Regions from separate parts of the Clostridium sp. DJ247 genome, predicted to be linked through region 1. Evidence: riboswitches for the same ligand, from Rfam matches in the RefSeq annotation. Region 1 holds a riboswitch; each other region holds the start of a gene.
The links. Region 1 has a riboswitch for cyclic di-AMP ahead of dapB (4-hydroxy-tetrahydrodipicolinate reductase). Riboswitches for the same ligand answer to the same signal wherever they lie in the genome.
Positions count from the first base shown of each region.

Region 1 (6,926 bases):
TATCTCCTCCAACTCCATAAAACTTCTTTCAGCACCTTTTTTCACAAGTAGTATAGTAAATTCATCACCATTTCTACTAATAAGGTCTGTAGAAGATAAGTTATTGTTTAAAATTGAAATAAATTTTTTTATTACTTCGTCACCGATAGGATTGCCATATAAATTATTTAAATTTTTAAAATCATCAATATCAGCTACTACTACACTAAAGGGACCTTCATTCTTAAGTATTAATTCTTCAATTTTAGATATTATTTCTTCCTTTGAAGCAAGTGTCATATCCATTCCATAAGCAACCTCCAATATATAATTGTTAACTTTATGATTTTTACTTACAATTATTCACCATTACTGATAGTGATTCAGTTATCCAAGCAGCTTTATACTCGTTAGTGAGAACAATAAGATAATCTCCAGGGTAAATTAAAGTATTATCTTTTGGGATTATTTCCTTTCCCCCTCGTTTAACACCAACTAATAAGCAGTCATCAGGCCATTCAACTTCCTTTATTTTCTTGCCATCCAGCATTGATCCCATACATCCAGCAATTTCTAATATAGCTTTTGTTCTATTGTATTTAATAACTTTATTACTATGTATTGCGATTTAAAAATCTATCAAGTAAAGATTCATAAATAGGTTTGGAATTATAAAATTGAAAATTCTGCTAAATCCTAAGCCTACCGAAGCACCTAATTAAACTGAAGGACCTTCTCTTCTAAGAGAAAGTCCTGATCCAATAGACAATACTCCGTCAATAAATTTACCAAGAATAACCTTTAACCAGTCCATATCAATTTTTCTTAGCAGAACTCCTTTCACTTGGGGAATTCCACTACCACTAATCATAGGCTCCTTTTTAACTAGTAGCCCTATTATGTAACCTATAATTATTAGAGCTGCAACCCAAAAAGGAAGAAGCCAATACTTTTGAGACAATATCATATAAAGTTTGTTAATTATGTTTAAAGAATCTTCTAGCAAATATCGATATAATACGACAATAAATCCTGTAAATACACCTACAATAATTCCTTCAATTATAAGCTTAAATTTAAAATTATTCCAGTGAAATAAAGTATTATAAGTAGTATTATACTCATTTGCTTCCGTTAATTTACCCCTATTCTAAAGTACAAGATAAAGTGAAACTTAATTCAGGTGGGGTTTTTGACCCCATCTGAATTATAGTTGAACCAATCCAACGCATATCAGCTCTTAACTCACCGCTTGTAGAAGTGAGAGTCTTAGGGATGATAGTCGAATGGATAAAATTTTTATAAAATTTTATAACACAACTAGTTGTAGAGCTAAGGAAAAATTACGCAAGATAACTGCATTAAACTCCTAGATTCCAATTTATAATATTAACACCTACATATATATGTGTCAATATATATCGATATATATATATTGACACATATATATTAAAGTGATATGGTTATATATACAGAGCGATAAGTATAAAGAACTTACTAATTCTCAAATAAAGATTTAAGTATTAATGAAAAATGACAACTAATTTTTATCTGAATTTTATTTATGGTGCACCATATTAAAATTATGGAAAAACATGTAGTTATTAAAAAAATAAAATACTAGTAGCGCTGAATCAATTGAGCGGGAGAACCAATTTTTGGGGTGAATCTTGTTATCATAACAAGTAGGGTTAGTTTCTTCGACCCGAATCCGTCAGCTAATCTCGTAAGCGTTGAAGAGAAGTTTTTTTGGTATACTCATATTATACTTTTTTTGGTATACCTATAAATAATCAGGCTTTATAAGCTGCAGAGACTTCTCTGCAGCTTATTATTTTGGGAATAATTAAGGAGGATTTTTTATGATAAGAGTATGTTTAATTGGTATTGGTAAGACAGGAAGAGAAATTGCAAAAACATTGCTAGAGCATAAGGATATAAAACTTGTGTCAGCTATGTGTAGTCCTGATAGTACTAAAAAAGGAAAAGATTTAGGTGAAGTTATTGGAATTCAGGAAATTGGAATTAAAATAGAGAGCACCGATAAATTAGAAGAAACGTTATTAAAGTCTAAGCCAAATGTAGTCATTGATTTTTCTAAACCTGAGGCTACTTTGAAAAATGCAGAGATAGTATCAAAGATGAAAGTTAACATGGTGATTGGTACTACAGGTTTTTCAGAAGTAGATTTAAAGAAAATAGAAATTTTAGCTCGAAATAATCATAATGGAATAGTATATGCGCCCAATATAACACTTGGAGTCAATGTACTCATGATTCTAACAAATTTAGCATCTATTTTATTGAATAATTATGATTTTCACATTTCGGAAATCCATCATAAAAACAAGAAAGATAGCCCATCTGGTACAGCATTAAAGATAGCTAAGGAAATAGAGAAAGGTTTATTATACTCAGGTAAAGACATTGATGAAGCAGATATACCTATAAATGCAGTGCGTGCTGGTGGTGTAGTTGGAAAACATGAGGTGTTAATTGCTGGTGAGAATGATAGAATTACAATTTCTCATGAGTCCTTTTCAAGAAAAGTTTTTGCTTTGGGTGCAATTCACGCAGTAAACTTTGTGCAAAACAAAATTGGCTTTTATGAGATGAGTGATGTGCTAGGTTTATCAAAAGTTATAGCAGATTTATATCTATCAAAAGAGACGAATGCAATATAAATAGTTTGATATATTATTGTTAACTTTTAAAAGGAGTGTTTAAGTTGAAAAGAAACTATAAAGATATACCATTATGGAAAGAGGTAACAGAAAAACAGTGGAATAGCTGGGAATGGCAAATTGCTAATAGAATTACTACCCTTGAAGAATTAAAACAAGTAGTTAACCTTACTGAAGAAGAAAAAGAGGGAGTAAAGGCTAGTCTTAAAAAGCTAAAAATGGCTATAACACCTTATTATGCAACGCTAATTGATGTGGATAACTATAAATGTCCTATTAGAAGACAAGCAATTCCAACTACTCATGAGGTAAAAGTTTCTAAATATGATAGCAGTGATCCACTGCATGAAACTTTAGATTCGCCTGTCCCCGGATTAACCCACAGATATCCAGATAGGGTTCTGCTTCTAGTTACTGAACAATGTTCTATGTATTGCAGACATTGCACAAGAAGACGTTTTGCAGGACAAGAAGATGTTTCTTTATCAAATAATGATATCTTGAGGGCTATTGAGTATATAAAATGCCATAAAGAAGTTCGAGATGTATTGTTATCAGGTGGTGATGCACTGTGTATATCGGATGAAAAACTTGAATTTATATTAGAAAATCTAAGAAATATAAAACATGTGGAGGTTATAAGAATTGGAACTAGAGTGCCAGTTGTTATGCCACAAAGAATAACTGATAATCTATGCAATATCATAAAGAAGTATCATCCAGTTTGGATTAATACACATTTCAATCATCCAAGTGAAATAACCGAAGAATCAATATTAGCATGTAAAATGCTTGCAGATTCAGGGGTTCCTTTGGGAAATCAGTCTGTACTGTTAAGGAATATTAATGACTGTCCTTATATCATGAAAAGTCTCATGCATGAGTTAGTAAAAAATAGAGTAAGACCCTACTATATATATCAATGCGATTTATCTGAAGGAATTGAGCATTTTAGAACAACAGTTTCAACAGGTGTAGAAATTATTGAGCTTTTACGTGGGCATACTTCTGGATTTGCGGTACCTACATTTGTAGTTGATGCTCCTGGAGGTGGTGGAAAAATACCTATAAACCCTCAATATTTAGTATCACAATCACCAGAAAAATTAATATTGAGAAACTACGAAGGAATATTATGCACTTATACTGAACCATCTGACAAAACACATGAATGTAAAAGTTGTGGAATATGCAACAAGTTTAAGAAGGATGAGTATAAAGGTCTAGAAAAACTCCTTAGAGATGAGTGGGTCTGCCTAACACCAAGAAGTAATGTTAGAATAAAAAGGAGAGAACAGTATGAGAAATGTAGATAGCTGTAAATTAAATAATAATTCTTATATTAAAATAGATTTAGCTAAAATATATGTGGACTATACTAATAGCCGTGTGAAGATAATTGATTTTAAAGATATTTCAGTACAAAATCTAAAGAGAATAATTCACTTTGCATCGAAGAATCATTTAGGCAAGGTTATTTGTAACTGTGATATCAATTCATTTAGAAATTTTGTTGATGCAAAGTTTCAATTAGAAGGTAAAATAGATGGTTATTTTAAAGGGCAGGATGCATTTTGTATGTCTTACTTTATTAGCAGTAATAGAAAGCTTAGGAAAAATTCATCTAAGGAAAATTTATATTTAAGTCAATCTCTAGAGAAAAATGATACTTTTTCATATAATGATGACTCTAAGTATTGTATAAGAAATGCACAAGAAAGTGATGTAAAGCAAATGGCTGAACTATTCTCTAATATTTTTTTCACATACCCTTCTCCAGTTTATGATGAGGAATATATAAGACAAACTATGAAGGAAAAAGTTTTATATAAGGTTGCTATTGATAACGGGAAGGTAATTAGTGTGGCCTCAGCAGATATGGACAAAGATAACTTAAATGCAGAAATAACTGATTGTGCTACCTATCCAAAGTATAGAGGAAAAGGCATACTATCAAATGTTATCTATTCTCTAGAATCAGATTTAAAAGATAGAGGATTCATTACTCTGTATAGTCTTTCAAGGGCAATAAATTCAAGTATTAATTTTGTGTTGAGCAAACATGGTTATAAATTCAGAGGAACACTGATAAATAATTGTAATATATGTGGTGGTTTTGAAGACATGAATATTTGGGTAAAAAAGATCCTAATTTAGTTACACCAGTGGTATATAGATCGTAAACTTTAAAACTGAACTTGTCTAATTTGTATAGAAATAAGGCAATGATATTAAATGTATCATTGCCTTATGTTATAATTATTATTCAGAAGAAGTGATTATGTGAGTAATTTAATGGTTAGAAGTCAATGGATAAAAAGTTATGTATAAGCATATATTATATAAAACACGTAGAAGTATGGGGGAATATTATTGAAAAAAGAGTTATCAATATCAATAATTCTATTTTTATGTTTAATGATTGGATTTATATTTAGTGTAAAAATAACTGAGGAAAGAAATGACACATACATAAAGCACAAATATGTATATTCTGCTGAGGAAAATAAAAAACAAATCAATTACATAGCTCCACCAACAGAAAAGGCAATAGAATATCAGCATAAGAAGGTAGCTTTATGGATTACAAATTTAGTTTTAAGTATTGGTATACCTGCAATATTTTTATTTTCAAGATTTTCTGCAAATATAAGAAATTGGGCACAAAGAAGGAGCAAGAGAGCATTTATTACAATTATATTATATTTTATTGTTTATAGCACAATTACTACAATAATAAGCTTACCTATTGATTATTATAGCAGTTTTGTTTTAAAGCATGCTTATGGACTTTCAAATCAAACTTTTCTTAAATGGTTTGAAGATATTTTAAAAAATTTCATACTATACACAGCAGCAGCTTCAATTTTTATTTTCTTATTATATACATTAATTAAGATATCTCCACGTAGATGGTGGCTTTATCTTGGACTAATGTTAATACCTATAATATTTTTTCTAACCTTTGTTTCTCCTGTGTATATTGATCCAATATTTAATAAATATGAAAGATTACAGGATAAAAATCTAGAAACTATGATATATAAACAGATAGATAAGACTAATATAAAAAACTGCCAAGTATTTCAGGTTAACAAAAGTGTTGATACAAAAGAAATGAATGCCTATATGACAGGTGTATTGAACACAAAACGAATTGTACTTTGGGATAATACTATAAAAAATCTTACCTATGGAGAAGTTTTAGGTATTGTTGCTCATGAAATGGGTCATTACATAATGGGGCATGTGTGGAAGGCTATTATAATTGCTGGTGTAGGTAGTATATTAGTATTCTATTTTATAAATAAAAGTGCTTTATGGATGTTAGAAAAATCTCAAGGTATTTTTGGATTTAATAAATTACAAGACATAGCTTCAATACCTATGCTTATACTACTTTTAAATATATTTATGTTCGTTGTAACTCCAGTTTCTAATGCATATTCCAGATATACAGAAAGAGAAGCTGATAGATTTGAACTTGAACTGACAAAAAATAACGATGCTGCAGTGTCATCTACAATAAAACTTCACGAGAACAGCTTAGTACTTCCTACTCCAGGAGTAATATATAAGCTTTGGAATTATGATCATCCTACCTTTGAGGAGAGGGTAGAATTTGCAAAAAACTATAAACCTTGGGAAGAAAACAAACCTATAAAATATAAAAACTATATAAAATAAGGAAAAAGCATCTTGATAAAGGTGCTTTTTATCTTATTTTTAATAATAAAAATATAGTACATACTGATATAAGAGATATCTAAGTAAAAAAATATTATATTCCATAACCTATTTTACATACATAATATAAATTAAAAAGAGAATATTTTGTGGGAATTTTGAATGATTATTTTCATATTGTACAAAATTTAGAAGAATGATATCTTTTCATGAGTAAATACTATACTGAACATAATAGTAATGAATAAAAAGGGTGATAAAATGATAAGTAAAGATGCTAAAATATCAGTAATTGGAGCAGGATTTGTGGGATCTACTACTGTTTATGCAATAATGATGCAAAAACTTGCATCAAGAATTGTAATAGTAGATTTAAATGAAGAAAAAGCAGAAGCGGAAGCTCTCGATATTGCTCACAGCGCGGCTTTTGTTGAAGATATAGTTATTGAATATGGCGATTATTCTAGTACAAAAGATTCTGATATAGTAATAATAACAGCAGGACCACAGCCTAAGTATGGTGAAAGCAGATTAGATGTCTTGAAAAAAGGGTTATCAGTTAATGCTTCTGTTGTT
Region 1 covers NZ_JABAIW010000070.1:1,737-8,662, reverse strand. Annotated here, with positions in the region: gene HGI79_RS19945 (GGDEF domain-containing protein) at 1-285, opposite strand, end outside; gene HGI79_RS23570 (TrkA C-terminal domain-containing protein) at 329-538, opposite strand; partial or broken gene HGI79_RS23565 (chloride channel protein) at 701-1,090, opposite strand; cyclic di-AMP (ydaO/yuaA leader) riboswitch at 1,597-1,727, shown strand; gene dapB (4-hydroxy-tetrahydrodipicolinate reductase) at 1,842-2,663, shown strand; gene ablA (lysine 2,3-aminomutase) at 2,708-3,979, shown strand; gene ablB (putative beta-lysine N-acetyltransferase) at 3,963-4,820, shown strand; gene HGI79_RS19920 (M48 family metallopeptidase) at 5,037-6,350, shown strand; gene HGI79_RS19915 (L-lactate dehydrogenase) at 6,612-6,926, shown strand, end outside.

Region 2 (6,926 bases), on a different contig from region 1:
ATGGGGAGAATTTATTAGTTGTAATAGGGTCTGCACATGGAACTGTATCTAAGGGTGGAAATTTATATCTACTTAATGTTAATAGTGGTAAAATGTTTACGGTTTTAGAAATACCAGATAAAAAACAGGAAATTATGTCTGTTGAAAAAAATAATGACAGTTTAAAATTAAAAGTAAATGTTTATGATGATAACAACTATAATAAATCGCATACAGAAAATTGGACAGTGTCCTCATTTAATATAAACTTAAATAATAAGATGCAAGTGAAAAACTCAGAAGGTAAAGTTATCTTCACAATTAATTATAGTAATTAATAAGTTGACTCAGGAGCTTAATTTATGGATAAATCTAAAAAGATATACATTAAGGCTTTAGATAAATATAATAATGGATATATAGATGATGCAATACAGCTATGTGAAAAAAGTATTTCTATAGATATGACCAATGCGGCAGCTATTAATCTTAAAGGATTGCTATATTACCTCAAAGGTGATTTAGATGGTGCACAAAAACTTTGGAAAATGAACTATCAAATTAACAAAGATAGCGTATCAGAAAAATACTTAAATGATACTAAGCAAGATAAAGAAAGATTAAAAATTTATAGTCAAGCTGTGCAGCTTGTAGAGGGATTAAAAATAAATGAAGCATTAAGGTTATTAAAAGTATGTGAGGAAAGTGATTATAATTATATAAATACTAATAATTATATTACTTCCTGCTATATTAGTATAGGGGAATATGATAAGGCATTAAAACATATAGAAAATGTATTAAAACTAGATAAGACAAACGACACTGCAAAAGAAAATAGAAGAACCTTAGAGAAATACGGTGTTATCAAAAAAAATATAGATTTTAAGATCATTGCATATAGCTGTATGCTCATGGCTTGTATTGCTATATTAATTATGACTACTTTTATATATAGGAAAAAAATAAGAGATACATATGCTAGTATTAAGTATAATATTAGTAAAAGTATATCTAAAGCTAGTAAAAGTAACAAGCAAGCTCAAAATATAGAAGCAACTAAAGCTAATAGTAAAACTGATGTTAAGACAACTAATAATAATGAAAAAAATAACAAAACAGAAACAAATAAAACAGAAAAACAAAACTTTAATTCAGAAGCACTAAAAAAATATGTACAAAGTAGAAACTATGAAGGTATATATGATTTATATATGAGTTGGAAAGATAAAGAAGTACCTGACAATGACAAAGTAGTTTTGTCTACAGCATATGAAGTATTGCAAAATGAAGGCGTTAACTATTTTTATAATAATGGATGCATTTATCTTAATAATGCAAATTATTCAAATGCTAAGGATTATCTCGGGAGAGCATATAGTATAGGTAGTCAGAGTTATTTATGTTCTCATATAGTATATATGTTTGGAACCTCATATGATTTGTCAGGAGACAGGGAAAACGCTGCAAGATATTATACTGAGTATATTAATGCTTTCCCTAGTGGTGGTTATGCTGAGCAAGTATTATATAATTTGGTGACGATTTATAAAAATACAGATAAATCTAAAGCTAAAGTATATGGCGAAAAGCTAGTGCAGCTATATCCGTACTCTATTTATAATAATTCAGTAGTAAAAAGCATTATAAATAATTAAAAGCTTAAATACATATACTTTCTTTGTAAATTATAATAATATTAATGAAAAAATTGACTGTTAGAATAATATAGTATAAATTAAAATTATATAAAATTAATAGTGTTGCATATAATTATATTTGGAGGTAAAAGTAATTATGAAAGAAATAAAAGATACAAGTTTTCATGAAATAATTAATGCTTCATCAACTCCTGTAGTTGTTGACTTTTGGGCTACCTGGTGTGGACCATGTAAAATGTTAGCTCCTATATTTGAAGAACTATCAAATGAACTTAAAGGCAAAGCAGATTTCTACAAATTGAATGTTGATGAGAACCCTGTAGCTTCAACACAGTATAAAGTGTCAAGCATACCTACTATTATAGTATTTAAAAATGGAAAAGTAGCTGAGACATTAGTTGGGTTTAGACCAAAAGAGGCTATTAAGAGCTTGATAGAAAAACATATCTAAATGTATTGAGATAGGATGGCAAATTAGTATTGTATTAGTTTGCCATTTTATATATATGTAAAGTTAAATAAAGTGAAACTTGAATCAGATGGGGTTTTGACCCCACCTGATTCTTAGTTGAATGAATACAGGGACGTAGTTGCTCTTTACTCCCACTTTGGAGAAGATGGGAGTATTAGAGCGGGTAGTCATCGGATAAAATTTACAAGAATTGATGAGAGGTGTGAAAATTTTTGAATAACAGGTATGACATAGCTATAATTGGCAGTGGTCCAGCGGGATTAGCAGCTGCCATTAATGCAAAAATAAGAAATAAAAATATAATTATATTTGGATATAAAGACCTAAGCAACAAGCTTGTAAAGGCACCTAAAGTAAATAATTATTTAGGTTTTTACGATGTTACTGGTAATGAGCTGAAAGCACAATTTGAAAAACACATAAATTCTATGAATATAAGCATTACTTATGAAAGAGTAAATAATGTATACGCCATGGGAGAATATTTTGCACTAGCAGTAAACGATAAAATGTATGAAGCAAAAGCAGTTATTATAGCAACAGGAATGGAGTACACAAAACCTATTAAAGGTGAAGAAGAGTTTCTAGGAAAAGGCGTAGGATACTGTGCTACTTGTGATGCTCCACTGTATAGAGGAAAAATAGTAACAATTATAGGTTATAATAAAGAAGCAGAAGAAGAAGCAAACTATGTAAGCGAGCTAACTGATAAACTTTATTATATACCCATGTATAATGGAACTTATGACTTAAGAACTAGTATACAAATAGTTAAGGATAAACCAGCAGAAATACACGGAGAAGATAGGGTTAAAAAATTAATTTTAAAAAATGGTGAAATTATTACAGATGGAATATTTGTATTGAAGGATAGTGTAGCACCAAGCCAACTTGTGCCAGGACTATTAATGGAGGATGAACATATCCAGGTAGATTTAAATATGAATACAAATATTCGGGGATGTTTTGCAGCTGGGGACTGTGTGAGTAAGCCATATCAGTATTTAAAAGCGGCAGGGCAAGGGCAAACCGCAGCACTAAATGCAGTACTGTATTTAAACTCTTTGGAATAATGTAGCGGTTATAAACCCAAAACTTTACGTATGCCCCCGGGATATGTTACCAGTTATTCGGCACTATAAATACTTTTTATGAGTCTAAAGTTCAGATTTGAGAAAAAGCTAAGAACCTAGATAAACTCGCTTCGCTGAAACATATCTAGGTTCTAAGTTTTTTTCTCAAATCTGAGCTAAGACTCATTAAAAAAGTATTTAAATGTGCCTTCACAACTGGTAACATATCCCTATGAATAAGTAAAATTTTTGATTTGAAACCTTTTGGAATTAATATAAATAACCCTATACACCAATTTTAGTGTATAGGGTTATTTATATATGTGCTTAGCTATATATTAGCTAAAGAAAGGATATGTCTAGTTAACTACAAAGAATACATGATTTCCAATGGTTTTAATATTTTTCTTATTTATGTTTTTCATCCATTGAGATGTTGCTATCCTTGGGTTATAAAAGAAAACTGCCTTTTCTGTAGGGTCTTCTCCTTTCAAAGCTTCAAATACGGCTTTATAGCTACTCTCATCAGCAGTTACGTTTATGTTACCGTTTCTTATACATGAAAAAGCACCTTTTTGTTTTATTACGCCTTCTATTGTTTTAGGAAACTCAGGATATCTCACTCGATTTAGAATTACTGAAGCTACTGCTACTTTACCTTCAAAAGGTTCACAGTTACTTTCAGCATAAACTACTTTAGCCATTAAATGAATATCATCCTGAGTAACATAGATTTTCTGACCAGAATAGTTGAAAACTTGAACTATTTGGTCTTGTTGATTGAACAAGGTTGAGTCAACAGTATTAGGGTCTTTTGCATTTACCTTATTTGTAGAAAAAAATAAAAATGTAAATAAAAAACCTATAAAGAAAATAATTTTTTTCAATATAATCCTCTCCTTTTACCTACGGGGTTAGCTGACGGGTTCGGTAAAGGCATAACCTACGTATAAAACGATTCACCCCAAAATCTTGGTTTCCCCGCGTTTAATAAAACTTAGGCTAATGGTATTATACCCGTTAAAGAAAAAATAATACAAAACATAAAAAATTTTTTAATAATTTATAAAATCAAATTTTCATTTGATATAAACAATATTAAATAGTGTATAATTGTAAATAGATATTATTTTTCAGGGTGGTGAAGTGGGTGGAAATACTGGACATAGTAGTTAACTCTATAAAAAATATTAGTATATCTTCTGTAATGGATATACTAGCGGTATCTTATATTTTTTACAAAAGTTACATGTTGATAAAGGAAACAAGAGCTGAACAGCTTTTAAAGGGAATAATACTTATTATTTTACTTATTCCTGTAAGTAGTTTTTTAAATTTAACTATGCTTAATTGGATATTAACAAAAACGATAACAATAGGTGTACTGTCTTTCATTATAATATTTCAACCGGAAATTCGTAGAGTATTAGAACATTTAGGAAGAAGTGCATTTAGTGATAAACATATATTAGAAGATGAGGAAACTATGGAAAGAGTGGTAACTGAAATTGTCAGTTCTATTGAAAATCTATCAAAAAGTAGAACTGGTGCTTTAATAATAGTAGAACAGTTAACTGGACTTGGAGATATAATCAACACAGGCACAAAACTAGATGCTTTAGTTTCCACAGAATTGTTAGAAAATATATTTGTAGTAAATACTCCACTACATGATGGAGCTGCAGTAATAAGAAATGATAGGATAATATCTGCAGGCTGTTTTTTACCTCTGACTAATAACACAGAATTAAATAAAAAGCTTGGTACTAGACACAGAGCTGCTATAGGTATCTCAGAAAATTCTGATGCATTAATAATAGTTGTGTCAGAAGAAACAGGTATTGTATCCCTTGCAGTGAATGGAGTTTTAACAAGAAATTATAATAAGGATAGACTAAAAGATATTTTAATTAGAATAATTAAAAGAAGACAACATAAAAAGCTAACCTTTAGAGAGCGGGTGATGGAGTGGAAGAAAAGGCTAAAAACCGACAATTAATTATCAAAATTTGTTGTGTAATAGCTTCCTTCGTTTTATGGCTGTATATCTTTAATGTGGAGAATCCAATAAGAGAGCGGAAAATAACTGTACCAGTTCAGGTTATAAATAAGGATGTACTGACTCAAGCTAAACTAGTTCCAGTAGGTATTGAGGCATTAAATGTAAGTATTACTATAAGAGGAAACGCTTTAGATATATACTCTATAAAAGCAGAAGATTTTCAACTGCAATCAGATTTAAATGCTTATGTAGTTAGAAAAGGTGAAAATAAAATACCAGTAGAAATTAAAAAGAGTCCCAATAATATAAGAATTGTAAATACGGATAACTTATGGGTCAGCATAATTTTGGAAGATTTAAAACAAAAGGTGGTTCCAGTAAAGGTAACTTTAGATGGAAAGATTAAGCAAGGTTTTTTTGCTCTTCAGCCAGTTATAAAGACTACAGAAGTTCAAGTAAATGGACCAGCAGATATAGTATCTGCAGTAAATGATGTTATAGTAAAATGTGACATAACAGGATTGTCTAAGGATATAAACGGTATGCTAATTCCTAATGCGGAGGATAAGTCTGGGAATATCATAAAGGGTGTGAATATAGTTCCAAATTCTGTAGAGGTGATAATACCTATTAAAAAGACGAAAAGCGTGCCAATTAATGTAAAAACAAAGGGAACTCTAAATAATGGTGGAAAAATAAAAGCTATAGTTCCTACTATAGCATATGTGGATATTGCTGGAGATGATGATGTAATATCTGGTATAGCAAGTTTAGATACAGAGCCTATAGATTTAAATAAGCTAGTAGATAAAGATACAGTAGAGTCTAAAATTATAGTTCCTAAAGGTGTAATTCTTGTAAATAATAACAGTATAATTAAAGTTAAAATTAATTTTGATAAAGGTACTCAAAAACAATTTAATCTAGATATACAGACAAAGAATCTTGGGGATAACTATAATGTAAGTCTAAGTAATAGTAAAGTTAACATAACTGTTGCTGGAACAGAAGAGGTTATAAATAATCTTAAACAAGAAGATATAACTTGTTTTGTTGATTTATCATCGTTAAACGAAGGTGATCATACTGTAAATGTAACTGTTAACCTTCCTGACGGGGTAACAAAGGTTGCACAAGATCCTACAAATATTAAAGTAACTATAAGCAAAAAAGTTATTGGAGGATAAAAATGTCAATTAGAATAAGTAATGTTGTAATAGATATAGAAGAAAATGTAGAAGACTTAAAAAGAAAGGTTGGTAAAAAACTAAGGTTACCAGTAGAAAATATAAAAAAGTTTAAGATATTAAAAGAATCTGTAGATGCAAGGAAAAAAGATAGTATAAAGTATAACTATACGGTGGAAATAGAATGCGAAAATGAATTAAAGCTTATTCAGAAAGTAAAAGATAAAGATGTAAGATTGGAAGAAGAAAAGCTTAAAGAGGAATTTAAATTTGGAACTAAGAAGATGGAGTTCAGACCAGTAATAATTGGTATGGGTCCTGCAGGTATGTTTGCAGGCCTTTTAATGGCTCAGCGAGGATATAAGCCACTTATTGTTGAAAGAGGAGAAAAAGTTGAGGATAGAACTAATACAATAAATAAATTCTGGAATACAGGAGAGCTAAATGTTGAATCCAATGTACAATTTGGGGAAGGTGGAGCTGGAACCTTTTCTGATGGGAAACTTACAACCAGAATAAAAGATATTAGATGTGATTATGTACTAGATGAGC
Region 2 covers NZ_JABAIW010000007.1:65,330-72,255, reverse strand. Annotated here, with positions in the region: gene HGI79_RS04665 (DUF4652 domain-containing protein) at 1-317, shown strand, start outside; gene HGI79_RS04660 (hypothetical protein) at 342-1,637, shown strand; gene trxA (thioredoxin) at 1,774-2,091, shown strand; gene HGI79_RS04650 (NAD(P)/FAD-dependent oxidoreductase) at 2,325-3,185, shown strand; gene HGI79_RS04645 (cell wall hydrolase) at 3,545-4,072, opposite strand; cyclic di-AMP (ydaO/yuaA leader) riboswitch at 4,075-4,199, opposite strand; gene cdaA (diadenylate cyclase CdaA) at 4,336-5,184, shown strand; gene HGI79_RS04635 (CdaR family protein) at 5,241-6,374, shown strand; gene HGI79_RS04630 (NAD(P)/FAD-dependent oxidoreductase) at 6,377-6,926, shown strand, end outside.
Region 2: it holds a riboswitch for cyclic di-AMP, as region 1 does, so the genes downstream of both, HGI79_RS04645 (cell wall hydrolase) here and dapB (4-hydroxy-tetrahydrodipicolinate reductase) in region 1, are expected to answer to the same signal.

Region 3 (4,522 bases), on a different contig from region 1:
AGTTTCCAATGTGTAACCCTACAGCATTATCTTAGGAGGGAGAAAATGAGACATATAGAAGAGGTTTTAAAGGATATAAAGCAAATTGATTGTCAAGCGGACCAGCTGGAGGATCAGTTTCGTACTGCTTGTGATGGTTATGAATACAAAGGAAACTCTAGATTAGTAGTTAACAGAAATAAAGAACTAGATCAAATAGGACTGAATGCTTATAGCATTTATGTAGATGAACCACAAGCACCTAAAATTGTGGCAATGGTAAAGGAGGGGAGAGATCATTATGTATCAACTGTTGTAAATGCATATGTTAAGTAAGAACTAAGGATATAATTTAATAGTTACTAATTAAATATTTGTAGATGTGCTGGTTAAATAAAAGGAGGAATTAATATGGATAACAAATCAAAAATAATAAAGGTTAAGAAAAATAATCATGGGGACATTACTGACATAATGCTAGAAAATGGCAATGTTTATTCTATTGATGAAGCTATTATGATGGCTAAGGATCATTTGATAGAAGGAGTAAATGTAGGAACAGCGAGAAATGGAAGACAGTATTTAAGAAGTAATCCTAATGACGTGGAAAGTGACAACTTAGATGATATACCAACATTTTGAAGCATATGGGTTATATTTCAATCTCTAGTTTTTCATAACTGAAAGTGCTATTTGTGTTTAAATAAATAATAAGTTACAAACTATTCGCATATGTAAGAATAAGAGTGTTAACTTAAAAACAGAGAAGCAGGAGATTGTATTATAATATGAGAGAAAAAAATTACTTAAAGAATATATATGATATCTATGATATCAATGAAAATACAAGGAATTATATAATTGATATTAGTGTAGAAAAATATCTAAATATCTTCAACAACTTAGATAATGCTCCTTTGAAGATAAGAGATATAGATAAAAACATACAGCTATATTTAGAGGATTGTTCTTCTGATATTCCTATTGAATATGGTATAGACATAAATTTTTTTATAACAGAAGAGAATAGAGATGAAAAAAAAGAAAAATTAGTAGTTTCAGCATTAGAAAGTTATTATTTACTTAAGCTTAGGCTAAAAAAGCTTTCCTTAAAGGATTCCTACATAAATGCCCTTAATTATATACTAATATCCTTTTTACTTCTTCTTATAGGTTTTTCATTAGAAAGTAAATTAAATAGAGATATTTTTTGCAATACAATGTTAGAAGGAGTAAACATAGGTGGTTGGATTTTTTTGTGGGAGGCTATATCGCTGATATTTTTTAAATTAAAGGATACTAATTATGAAATTGATAAGATAAATCGCTTTCTAAGAGCAAGTATTAGTTTTACATACAAATGGAGATGAAGTGACAAAATAAGACCAGTAATTACTGGCCTTATTTGTGAATTAACATATATTTACGCCATTTCTGCTGCTGATGGTATTATGGATACAAATTTAATTGAATAAATATCACATAAGGTACGTATATTAGACCCTGTTTCTCTCAATATAATGTAACTAATTCCAACAGTTTCTAATATACCGGAACGATCTTGTAGGGTATCAGTACCAACTAAGAAAGTTACACGTAATAGCCTACCTATTTGTCGTCTTAGATATCCTTGAGTATATCCTATATCCAAAACTGTAGGAGAATCAGGCTCTACGTCAAAGTCACCAGGTGTAGGTGCTGGTCCAATTGTTGGGGCAGTGACTGGTGCTGCACCTGGAGTTGGCATTGTACCTGGAGTTGGCATCATGCTTGGTGTAGGTGTAGGTCCAGGAAATACACTAGGAATAGGTGCTGATCTGTAATAAGGGTTACCACAGTTTAAGTAACATTGAGGAAACATAGAATGACCTCCATAAATTAATTGTTATTATTTAAGTGAGTAATAAACTAAGTTTCAAAATAGCCAGCAGTAGGATTATAAAAACAGTGGTTAGCAATCTTTACTTGAAAACTACCATTGCCATTATATGGGAAAGTATAAGGACAAGGAGCATATGGATTAAAATACCATAGTGAATATCCTATTGTAAATAATCTGCTGCCTGCTATTGCCCAATCTGCTATTCTATAGTGTATGGCTTCTGGAGGATTAGCCCAAATAGTCTGAGGATTAGGTACTCCCCCTAAAACCGGTCTCATACAGTCAAATTGACCTTTCTGATAGATTACCTTTCTAACGTCGCCCTGGCATATTCTGCGGTATTCACCAGACGGAACTCTTACTCTGTTCATAACAGTAGTGGCAACTGCCTTCATTCCATTCTCGCCCTCTCCGCCAGCTTCACATTTGATTATCCTTGCCAGCAGCTCTCTATCTGACATTGGCATAATGTATCACCTCATAAAATATTCGCATGATATTAGTTTATTTAGCAGTTGAGCAAAATGTGCAGGTTTATAAATATGTTTATAATAACACTTTTCAAAATTGTTGTTACATATATATACTATGAAGGTGGAGTAAAAAAAGTTACTATAAATTATAAAAAATAAAGACTGCCATAATACAGGCAATCTTTTAATGTGTTTTAATAATATGAGAAAACCATTCTGTCTGCTCTTAAAGCTACAGTTTTCGCCCAAAGCCATTTGTTAGTTGTGCTGTCATCGAAGTAATATAAAGCTCCATTAGTTGGATCAGCACCAGTAAGAGCTTCTCTAGCAGCCTTTATAGATTCAGCAGATGCAGGTTTATTAATAAAACCATTTAGTACTGGTGTAAATTGATAATAACCAGCATCTTTTTGATATATTACATCACTTATTGTTTTAGGGAAACGAGAGTCTTGAACTCTGTTCACTACTACTGCTCCTACAGCTACCTTTGCGTTATAAGGCTGTCCTTCTGCCTCCGCAGTTATTAGTCTTGCTAATAAATCCACGTCACTAGCTGTATAAGAAATAACACCACTAGATGCTTGTGGTTTGCTAACTAAACTATTTGAAGCAGGTATGTTTAAAGATTGGCCAGGATAAATAAGATTGTCCCACTCGTTATTAGCGTGTCTTAGTGAAAGAAGTGATACTCCATATTTTCTAGACACTAAGTAGAGGGAATCATTAGTCTGTACAGTATATGTCCTGCTTGGAACACTTAACTTTTGGCCAGGATATATATAGCTGTTTAAAAGATTGTTATTCTGCATCAGTATGCTGGTTGTTGTATTGAAAAGCTTACCTATATTGTAAAGTGAATCACCGGACTGAACAGTATAACCTGCAGCATGTACAGAGCTAGCTGATAGTATTGACAACGTTATCGTGAGTAGCATTGATTTTAATGTTTTTGATTTTAACATATAGTTATCCTCCTCTTTTGCCTCCGAGGTTAGTTGACGGGTTCGGGTTGAGGCACCCTACTTCAATATAAAGATTCACCCCTATTATAGATCCCCCGTACTCCATAAGGAGATTCGGCTTATTTGCTTCTTTGCAACTGTTATTGTAACAAAAGTTCCAGGTTGGTTCTATGGTGAATTGTTGGAAACGAAGGAATATATATTATAAAAAGTATAAAAAATACTGTGTTGGGCCATTGTCCACACAGTATTACTATAGATACCCACAACTTAAATTTAACTTATACGTAGGTACATATTACCAATGTTGAAGTCACATTTAAATATTTTTTTATTAGTCTTAGCGAAAATTTGAGAAAAACCTTAGAACTTTAGATATGTTTGAGGTACGAGTTTATCAAAGTTCTTAGGCTTTTCTCAAATTTGAGCTTTAGACTAATTAAAAATATTTAACGTGACGAAACATGGTAATATATACCGTAGTATAAGTTAAATTTCGGGCATGGGTATCTATATCCTAATGTTCTATGTTAATCCATGATTCTAGGTCTAGTTGGATCACATGCAGGTGGAGTGACTTCTGACACTCTAGAAAGTTTTATTTGATAATAACATTCCTCTCTATACATATGATCAGTCATTAAAGGTTTAAGATAACCTAATACCTTTTTATCTAAGATTGACTTCTCTAAATCTCCTAAAAATTCTTTAAAGACATCAATTTCAGAATCAGCATCTGTATTAAGCTTATGAATAGCTGGAAAATCCATTAGTCCAGTTCTTGTATAGCCTTTTTCTTCAATAGACTTTAAATAAAGGTTATCGAACTCTTTAGTAAATCTTCTGCTTACCTTAATCAAAGACTTTTCAGACATATCAAGAGAACTAGAAATAGCAGAGGCATGTCCTGAAGCATCAGGCAGCCATAACAGGTGATAATGCAGGGAATTGGCTACTGCTACTTGGCTATGTGCAATACAATTTAGAACAAGAATATATTCCTCAAGTTCATTAACCATATGATTCAGAAATGTTGGGGGCATATTAATTTTTACTTTTCCAGCTATTAATTCATATAAGATGCTTAATTTAAAACCACGAATTTGCTGAGCTGCACCATAAGCAAGTTTATTCAACTGTAATAATCCATCACCAGCTAAGTCCATTCTAGCATTCTCTAGTAAGTTATCAAATAAGGTTTTGAAATAATTAACACGCTGTAT
Region 3 covers NZ_JABAIW010000105.1:304-4,825, reverse strand. Annotated here, with positions in the region: gene HGI79_RS21945 (hypothetical protein) at 46-315, shown strand; gene HGI79_RS21940 (DUF3892 domain-containing protein) at 391-621, shown strand; gene HGI79_RS21935 (hypothetical protein) at 768-1,349, shown strand; gene HGI79_RS21930 (hypothetical protein) at 1,403-1,840, opposite strand; gene HGI79_RS21925 (cell wall hydrolase) at 1,888-2,328, opposite strand; gene HGI79_RS21920 (cell wall hydrolase) at 2,529-3,299, opposite strand; cyclic di-AMP (ydaO/yuaA leader) riboswitch at 3,304-3,429, opposite strand; gene HGI79_RS21915 (DUF2935 domain-containing protein) at 3,830-4,522, opposite strand, start outside.
Region 3: it holds a riboswitch for cyclic di-AMP, as region 1 does, so the genes downstream of both, HGI79_RS21920 (cell wall hydrolase) here and dapB (4-hydroxy-tetrahydrodipicolinate reductase) in region 1, are expected to answer to the same signal.